2 regions of the Bacillus sp. 41-22 genome follow, and region 1 is predicted to be linked to the other one. Evidence: riboswitches for the same ligand, from Rfam matches in the RefSeq annotation. Region 1 holds a riboswitch; the other holds the start of a gene.

Region 1 (4,934 bases):
CATTACTTTAACACATACAGAATTTGAAATATTAGCTTATTTCATGAAAAATCAAGGGATTGTACTAACAAGAGAACAGTTAATTTCAAGAATTTGGGGGTACGAATTTGCTGGTGATGATCGAACGGTTAATAGCCATATTCGTAATTTGCGAAATAAATTAGGAGAAAAATCAAAGCACATTACAACTGTAGTGCGAACCGGTTATAAATTCGAGGGGAGCATATGAGAAAAGGGATTGTACTTAAATTATTTACCCTTACAACAGCTCTATGTATGTTGATTTTAGCGACGATATTTATTGGTCAAACGATATTTTTTAAACAATATTATGCGAACCGAAAAGTAGAAGATATTAAAGTGAATTTAAATTCCTTTGAGAAGAATTATTTGAATTATGTAGGAAATGCAGAAGGAATTCAGAAGCTGGAGCAAGATTTTTTAAGAGAAAATAATACGTGGATTACGATATTAGATCAGAATGGGAATTTAAAACATGTGGATGATTTTTATTTTGAAGTAACGATAGACCGTAGGCAACAAAAGAGCTTTGGACAACAAATATTCAAGATTCCCTTAGGTAATCTCGTCAATATAGAGGAGATTGATAATAAATTATCAGAGAATTTTTCAGGACAAGAAATTTATTTTTCTGGAGTGAGAAAAGAAGAAAGTTTTATTCCATTCTCTTTCTCGTTAGGTAAGCAAAATTTAAGTGGATCTAATAAACCGTTAGAAAAAGCATTTAATGAGAAAATGATTAAATTAGATCAGGAGAAAAAGATTAAATTAGATCAGGAGAAAAAGAAAGCAGCTGAGGAACAAGTTGTTAAGGAAAAGAAGCCGGCCGTTCAGGAGCAAGCTGCTCAGGAATTAGATGCTCCCATAGTAGGACGTGTTACGAAAGTACAGTTCCCCGATGTAAAAGGTCCTGTGAATCCAATTTATAAAAATAGTTTATTCTTAGATAGCATAAAGGAATTTCAAACTGATTTATTATTAAAAGAGAATAATCATATACAGTATTCAACACAAATAATGGACTATGAAAAAAATGATATAAAATATAAATTATTAATTAAACCAAAAAAAGAAAAAGACGGATCGGTAACATATATATATGCGATGGCTTCTTTACAGCCTGTAGATGAGGCTGTACAAATGGTGCAAGATTATTACATCTATATTGTTGCATTTGTAGTCGTTCTAATTTTTCTAGCTTCGTTTTATTACTCAAAACAAATTGCAAAACCGCTACTAAAAATAAATGATACAACGAAGAAAATAGCTCATTTGGATTTCACAGAAAAAATTCCGATTACTTCAAAAGATGAAATTGGTGATTTATCGCAAAATATTAATACATTATCTAATAAACTACATTCACATATTGGACAGTTAGAACAAGATATTGAAAAAGAAAGAAAGTTAGAAAACACAAGGAAAGAATTTATTGCGGGTGTATCGCATGAACTAAAAACGCCGCTGAGTATTATGAAAAGCTGTATTTTCATTTTAAAAGATGGGGTAGCTGAACATAAGAAAGACTACTATTTTCAGGCGATGGAAAAAGAAGTAGACAAGATGGATATACTAATTTTGGATATGCTTGAATTAGCTAAATTTGAGTCTGGCACATATAACATGAAGATGGATTCTTTCTATATCGATGGAGTGATTGAAGAAATATGTGAACAGCTTTCATCGGAGATAGAGAAAAAAGAACTGAGTGTGCACAAACATATATGTCCAGCTGAAGTGGTTGGGAATCAAAATAGAATTGAACAAGTAATTGTGAACTTCATTACGAATGCAATACGTTATACACCAGATAAAGAGGATATTATTATTTCCACAATAGACGAGAAGAATTATATAAAAGTGTGTATTGAAAATAAGGGTGCCCACATTGAAGAAGAACAATTAGATAAAATTTGGGATCGTTTTTATCGAGTAGATGCGGCACGGAAACGTTCACAAGGTGGAACCGGGCTTGGCCTTGCGATTTCAAAAAACATTTTAGAGCTGCACAATGCTGAATATGGGGTCAAGAATACAAAAGATGGTGTGTTATTTTACTTCTATTTACCGAAAAAAGCGTAGACAATACTATCTACGCTTTTTTAATTTATTTTCATATTATCTTTACCTAATCTTTACTTCTAAACAGTATACTTTGAATAGAAAATGAGGTTATGTAAGGAGTCGATGAACCGTGCATAGCAATTGGCTAAGTATAATGGTATTTATTTTCTTTTGTGCATTTATTGTATTTTTAATTGATATTACGATGTGAAAAAAGAGCGCTAAGTTAAGCGCCCTTTTTTTGTGAATTTATTTGATAAGCACTTATGCTTTTGAATAATCTTGGTGAAGTGATAAATAAAAATATAAGTAAAACGGTACATAGAATATAGGAACCAATCATTGTGCTACCGTTAAATATTAAAGAATATAGAATAGCTGATTGACCTTTCGGTGCATATTGTCCCCAGAAAATAATACCGGCAATAAAGTGACAGAAGTAACGAGCTAGACTACCGATAAAAGTAGCAATGATAATGTATCCAATTACTTTCTTTCCTTGGTTTTGTTTTGATGAAGGCTTATCTTTACGGCTACTTAAGTTTGATTGTTCGTTTCCATTCTTATTAGATGCTAGAAGTGCTTTTTGAATTGGACGATAGAATAAACCAGCAAATCCAATGAATGCGAAAGCAACGAAGTATTCAATGATTACTTGAATTGGTGTGACGATAATGGCATCGCCTACGACAATTTGTAATAATCCCCAAATTAAGCCTCCTAAGAAAGCCATTTTGAAGCCCCAGCGGTATGCGATAATAAAGATAGGAATCATAGCGAATGAGATGGAACCGCCTGTTGCTGATATTTTGATTGAAAGTGGTAAAATATCGATGACCAAGGCGAAGGCTGCAAGAATAGCAGATTCGATCATCGCTTGTAAATTGGTGTTACGCATGTTGTCTCCCCCTAAATCCAAGTTGCAAAAAAAGAATAGATATCATAGGAGGATACGAAATACGTAAATAAAAAAAGAGGTGTGTATTTCGGACGTTTGCACAATTCCTGCGTTAGCATTAACTAACAGGTTCAAAGGGTCGGAACGAATTGTTCCCTCTCAGCGGTAAGGCTCCCCCTGTGATAACGAGATTCTTTATTTGCTATTGTTCATTGTAAGCGAAATGGATGAGAATGGCAAATGAATACCGTATGACAATTATTGAAATAGAATTGTAGCGAAATGTTAATAAATATGAAGCAAAAGGGTATAGTCCAATTGAAATAGAGTATGATATAATTTTTCTGAAAATAATTATCATTCTCTTCTGAGGGGGAAGGTTATGAGCTTAGTAGATATTAAAATTGGCGAGAAAGTGTTAGTAAAAAGTATTCAGTCTTTAGATCAGTTATTAAAGCGTAGACTAGCTGCTTTCGGTCTCGCGGAAGGAAGCGAACTTCGCTTGAAACAGAAAGCGATGTTTAAAGGTCCTTGTACATTGGAGTGTCGTGGACAGTTAATTAGTATTCGTCATTGTGACGCGAAAATGATAAAGGTGGAATTAGCGTGAATAAGGTTGCTTTGCTAGGGAATCCGAATACAGGGAAAACATCATTATTTAATGCACTTACTGGTTCTTATGAATATGTAGGAAACTGGAGCGGTGTAACAGTAGAAAAGAAGGTTGGTAAATTAAAAGATAAGCAAGGAACATTAATTGATTTACCAGGCGTTTATGATTTGAATCCAGTTTCACGTGATGAAGGTGTCGTTACGAATTTTCTACTAACAGATGAATTTCATCATATGTTAAATATAGTGGATTCTTCTCAATTTGAGCGAAATATGCATTTAACATTGCAATTACTTGAATTTGGTAAGCCCGTTTCAATTGGTTTAAATATGATTGATGTGGCAAAGCAAAGAGGAATTGTGATTAATGTAAAAAGGCTATCAGAAATATTAGGTGTAACAGTCGTTCCTGTCATCGCAAGAACCGGAAAAGGCTGTGAAGAATTACTTACTACTCTTCATGAAGAGAAACAAAAAGAGAAAAAGCCATTCATTATTTCATATGGCGTACAAATGGATGAAGGAATTGGAGAGGTAATCGCTCTTTTAGAGACAGCGAATTATGAGCATCCGAGATGGTTAGCCCTTCAATTTTTAAGCAATAACGAAGTAGTAGAAAAAGAAATGAAAGCATTACCAATTTATAAGGAACTTATAGCCATTCGATCTCGTTTAGATGGAAAACTTGATTGTACGTTGGAAGAGCACATTTACAAGACTCGTGAAGCGTATATTGAAAAGTTAAAAACAAATGTTATGCAACATGAGAAAGAAGGAAAAATTCCTTTTTCAGAAAAAATTGATAGGTTAATTACACATAAAATTTTAGGACTTCCAATCTTTTTAGCAGTTATGTTTTTTATTTTTCAGGTTACGTTTACGTGGATTGGTACACCTTTATCTGATATGCTTGATGGATTTTTTGGCGGACAACTTACTGATTGGGTTACAGCTGGGCTCACAAGTGTTGGGGCTTCTGACTTTATTCAAGCACTCGTTACAGAAGGTATTATTGCTGGTGTTGGTGCGGTATTAGTATTCGTTCCACAAATCTTTGCACTATTCTTCTTCATTTCATTATTAGAAGACTCAGGATATATGGCACGAATTGCAGTTGTTATGGATAGAATTATGGAGTTTTTCGGTTTAAACGGAAAAGCATTTATTCCGATGATTATCGGCTTTGGATGTAACGTTCCAGGTATTATGGCAGCGAGAACGATTGAACAAGAAAAAGAAAGGTTACTTACAGTTCTTGTAACACCGTTTATGTCTTGTTCGGCACGTTTACCTGTATATGCACTATTTGCGGGAGTTTTCTTCCCTCATAGTCAGGCGA
Region 2 (4,934 bases), 360 kb from region 1:
CGATATTTTGAAAAAGACACCGTGGCACATTTTAATTTTCGCTTTCTCTATGTATGTAATTATTTACGGGCTTCATAACGCAGGGTTAACAGCGGCACTTGTAAGTTGGCTCGAACCAGTTGTAAGTCAGCATCTACTCTATGCCAGCTTTGCAATGGGCGGACTCGTTTCCCTCCTCTCTAACGTCTTCAATAACCACCCTGCACTTATGATTGGTACAATCACATTAACAGAAATGGGACTAGATCCAGTCACATTAAAAACTATCTATCTCGCAAATATCATCGGTAGTGACATCGGTTCACTATTATTACCAATCGGTACACTAGCTTCCCTCATTTGGATGTATATCTTAAGACAAAACAAAATTAAAGTGAAATGGAAAGATTATTTAAGCGTATCTCTCATCGTAATCCCACTCACAACAGTCGTCACATTATTCCTCTTATACTACTGGGTACAATTATTCTTCACCTTATAAAGTGAAACTTTAATCAGTGGGTAGGTGTTCATCCCCCACTGATTATTAGCCCGCACCAATCGGGCGTTTACGGGCAGTTTATCTCCCACCTAACTTCCTTGCTCCAGCCGAATTTTGAGGTGGGAGTTTTACTGCCCACAAATAGCGGGATAGACGACAGAAGCCCCCTTTGCTACCGTCTTAGCAAAGGGGGCTTCTTCTATATTTAAGTTAGGTACAGTGTGATCAATCAAGTAAAGAGGTGTAACGTGTTATTGATATAAGTGACTACCAGTTTCTTTGAATTCTACCGCTTTCTCTTTCATTCCTTTTTCAATTGCTTCTGTCGTTTCTAAGTCATTTTCTTTCGCATATTCACGAATATCATGTGAAATTCTCATACTACAAAACTTTGGGCCACACATTGAACAGAAATGCGCTGTTTTCGCCCCTTCTGCTGGCAACGTTTCATCATGGTACTCCATCGCGCGTTCAGGATCTAAAGATAAATTAAATTGGTCGCGCCAACGGAATTCAAATCGTGCTTTTGAAAGTGCATCATCACGCTGATGAGCCGTTTTATGCCCTTTCGCAAGGTCGGCTGCATGCGCAGCGATTTTGTACGTAATAACCCCTTCGCGAACATCATCTTTGTTCGGTAAACCTAAATGTTCTTTCGGGGTTACATAACAAAGCATCGCCGTTCCAAACCAGCCGATCATCGCAGCACCAATCGCTGAAGTAATATGATCATAACCTGGTGCAATATCTGTCGTTAACGGCCCAAGTGTATAGAACGGCGCACCCTGACAAATATCAAGTTCTTTCTCCATATTTTCTTTAATTAAATGCATCGGTACATGCCCAGGTCCTTCAATCATAACTTGCACATCATGTTTCCAAGCAATTTTTGTTAATTCACCAAGTGTTTCAAGCTCAGAAAACTGCGCTTCGTCATTTGCATCTGCAATAGAACCTGGACGTAATCCATCTCCAAGAGAGAATGAAACATCGTACTGCTTCATAATTTCACAAATCTCTTCAAAGTGAGTATATAGGAAGTTTTCTTTATGATGGAATAAACACCACTGCGCCATAATTGAACCACCGCGCGAAACAATACCTGTCATACGCTTTGCAGTAATTGGAATGTAACGAAGTAATACACCAGCGTGAATCGTGAAGTAATCAACGCCTTGCTCCGCCTGCTCAATTAACGTATCACGATACACTTCCCACGTTAAATCCTCTGCAATTCCGTTTACTTTTTCAAGCGCTTGATAAATTGGCACAGTTCCAACTGGTACCGGAGCATTACGAATAATCCACTCACGTGTTGTATGAATGTTTTTACCTGTAGATAAATCCATAATCGTATCTGCACCCCAGCGAGTCGCCCACGTCATCTTCTCTACTTCTTCTGCAATAGAAGACGATACAGCAGAGTTTCCGATATTTGCATTTACCTTCACGTGAAAATTACGTCCAATTATCATCGGTTCCGCTTCAGGATGGTTAATGTTCGCCGGCAAAATCGCACGACCTTCTGCAATCTCCTTACGAACAAATTCAGGCTCTACCCCTTCACGAATCGCAACATATTCCATCTCAGACGTAATAATGCCATTACGCGCATAATGCATTTGCGAAACATTTGCACCTTGCTTCGCTCTAAGCGGCTTACGATCCATTTGCGGGAAAACAGGTGTATGTTTTGAAGCTACTTTCACACCGTCATCCTCAGGTTTAATTTCGCGTCCTTCATAAGCTTCCACATCACCACGCCCCAAGGTCCAAGAGTGGCGCGGCGTTGGAATCCCTTTTTCCAGCTCCACTTTATACTCTGGATCTGTATAAGGTCCACTCGTATCATACACACGGATTGGCGGATTTTGAACACCGTTCGTATCGCTTTGTTCAATCTCGCGCATTGGTACTTTCATACCTTCACGTGTTCCATCCACATACACTTTCTTACTTCCTGGTAAACTCGATTTCAATTCAATTTGCTCAGCTGAAACAGACTGTTTCATAACTTTTGTTGCCCCCCTGTTCGTGACAAGGACGAGATATGGCCAGCGCATGCCAAAATAAAAAGAGCCAGGTCCATAAAAGAATAAGGACCTGGCTCATAAAGACATAATTATGTAAAGCCGTTAACTTCCCTACGCTGGTACGAGCCAGATCAGGTCCAAAGGGTTAAGAAGTTCACACGCTTCTCTCTCAGCCTACGCATACGTTAGGCACCCCTAGTTTATCACTGATTTAATTTTCAATACTTTCCCATCATACACTATAATCTGAAAAATGCAAAGTTTATTTCTTTTGTTGTTTACGGAATCATCCAAGTTAAATAATAAGCCTGCACATACGTCATAATCCCAACAATAGTAACGAAGAATAAACTATGCTTCAATGTAAAACGGAACAAATCTGACTCTTTCCCAGCAAGTCCAACTGCCGCACAAGCAATCGCAATTGATTGCGGAGAAATCATTTTACCTGTTACACCGCCCGTTGTATTTGCTGCAACAAGAAGCACTTCAGATACACCGACTTGCTGCGCTGTAATTGCTTGTAAATTCGAGAACAGTGCGTTCGCTGACGTATCTGATCCTGTTAAGAATACGCCAATCCATCCTAAGAATGGTGAGAAGAACGGGAATAATCCGCCAGTTCCTGCAAGTGCTAACGCTAATGTAGAAGATAGACCAGAATAGTTTGCGATAAATGCGAATCCTAATACGAATCCAATAGATAGAATTGGCATTTTTAGTTCATTTAACGTTTCTTTAAATGTTGCTACTGCATCTTTTGCACTCATTTTCAAAATAAAGATAGAAATGATACAAGCAATTAAAATTGCTGTTCCAGTCGCTGATAAAATATCTAATTTCAAGATTGCTTCATAAGGTGTTGGTTTATTTACAATAGGCTCTGCTTTCATTACTAAATTGTGCAAGCTTGGAACTTCAAATTTAAATACGAGACTTTCTAAAGCGCCGCCCGGAGCGAATAACGCTTTAAAGAAACTTTGGCTCCAGATGACTACCATCACAGTCAAAATAATGAACGGAGACCACGCTTTTACTACTTTTCCTACCGTTAGTTTCGGCATAGATGTCGCCGTCGTCGTTGCTGCTACTTCACTATTCGCTTGCTTAGTTTGATAAATTTCTTTCGGCTGCCAAACTTTTAAGAATAGCGATAAACTTACTAAACTTACAAGCGCTGACGTAATATCCGGAAGTTCTGGTCCTAAAAACGTCGCTGTAATAAACTGTGTAATTGCAAATGAACTACCCGCTACAAATAAAGCAGGCCACGTTTGTCTTACTCCTTTAAAGCCATCCATTAAAAATACGATAAAGAACGGAACAAATAAAGATAAGAACGGTAATTGATGCCCAGCCATTTGTCCAATTTTATGCGGATCAATGCCTGTCACTTGTCCAGCAACTGTAATCGGAATCCCCATCGCTCCGAACGCTACTGGTGCAGTATTTGCGATTAAACAAAGACCTGCTGCATATAAAGGATTTAGCCCAAGGCCTGCCAGAAGCGCTGCCGTAATCGCTACTGGTGCACCAAATCCTGCTGCCCCTTCCAAAAATGCTCCAAATGAAAATCCAATTAAAATAACGAGTAAACGATGGTCATTCGTAATGGATAATACAGATGCACGAATGACATCAAATTGACCTGTTTTCACAGAAATTTTATATAAAAATACTGACATAATGATAATCCACGCAATTGGCCATAATCCGTATAAGAAACCGTATCCGGTCGCTGCCATTGCCATTGTGAATGGCATTTTATACGCAAATAACGCCACCAAAATCGTTAATACAACTGTAATAAATCCTGCCACATACCCCTTCATGCGGAAAACCGCTAAAGCTAAGAAAAAAAAGATGATTGGAATAAGTGCGACTGCTGCCGAAATCCAAATGTTACCGAACGGATCGTAAACTTGTGTCCATATGTTCATTGTTCTCTCCCCCTAAAGAATCCCCTTTTAAATAAGATATAACCTTATCAATAGACTACCGGGTCATCATACCTTTAAGTCTAAAAAATACAAAACGTTCAAGAAAACGTTTTCAATAATTTTATCACAACAATTTTCATTTAAAAAGATTTTTTTGAAAATTTCATCATTTAAAACAGAAAATCTTACAAAAACGTCACGTTCTTGTAATGTTAATCGATAGGAAGCTCGCCAAATCTACTGCATACTAAAGGTATAACAACGAACATTACTTATGAGGTGATATATATGAACGGAAACAAAATATTAGCAGCTTTATCATACTTTAGTGTATTATTTGCGCCTATCTTATTCCCTATTATCGTGTGGATTGTGGGCGATTCTGAAACGAAACCACATGCAAAACGTGCTCTATGGACACACATTATTCCAAGTATCGCAACATTTATTGGATTAGTTATTTTAGGAATTATGGGCATC

What was found. A riboswitch is a leader RNA that binds a small molecule or an ion and turns the genes downstream of it on or off. The one in region 1 is predicted to bind thiamine pyrophosphate.
Region 2: another riboswitch for thiamine pyrophosphate. It lies ahead of thiC (phosphomethylpyrimidine synthase ThiC); the one in region 1 lies ahead of LCF45_RS23745 (energy-coupled thiamine transporter ThiT).

What each region holds. Positions count from the first base shown of each region.
Region 1 covers NZ_CP084035.1:4,615,087-4,620,020, reverse strand. Annotated here, with positions in the region: gene LCF45_RS23755 (response regulator transcription factor) at 1-229, shown strand, start outside; gene LCF45_RS23750 (sensor histidine kinase) at 226-2,103, shown strand; gene LCF45_RS23745 (energy-coupled thiamine transporter ThiT) at 2,312-2,983, opposite strand; TPP riboswitch at 3,070-3,171, opposite strand; gene LCF45_RS23740 (FeoA family protein) at 3,366-3,593, shown strand; gene feoB (ferrous iron transport protein B) at 3,590-4,934, shown strand, end outside.
Region 2 covers NZ_CP084035.1:4,973,800-4,978,733, forward strand. Annotated here, with positions in the region: gene LCF45_RS25680 (arsenic transporter) at 1-481, shown strand, start outside; gene thiC (phosphomethylpyrimidine synthase ThiC) at 733-2,493, opposite strand; TPP riboswitch at 2,606-2,721, opposite strand; gene lldP (L-lactate permease) at 2,793-4,454, opposite strand; gene LCF45_RS25695 (magnetosome magnetite crystal formation protein family) at 4,743-4,934, shown strand, end outside.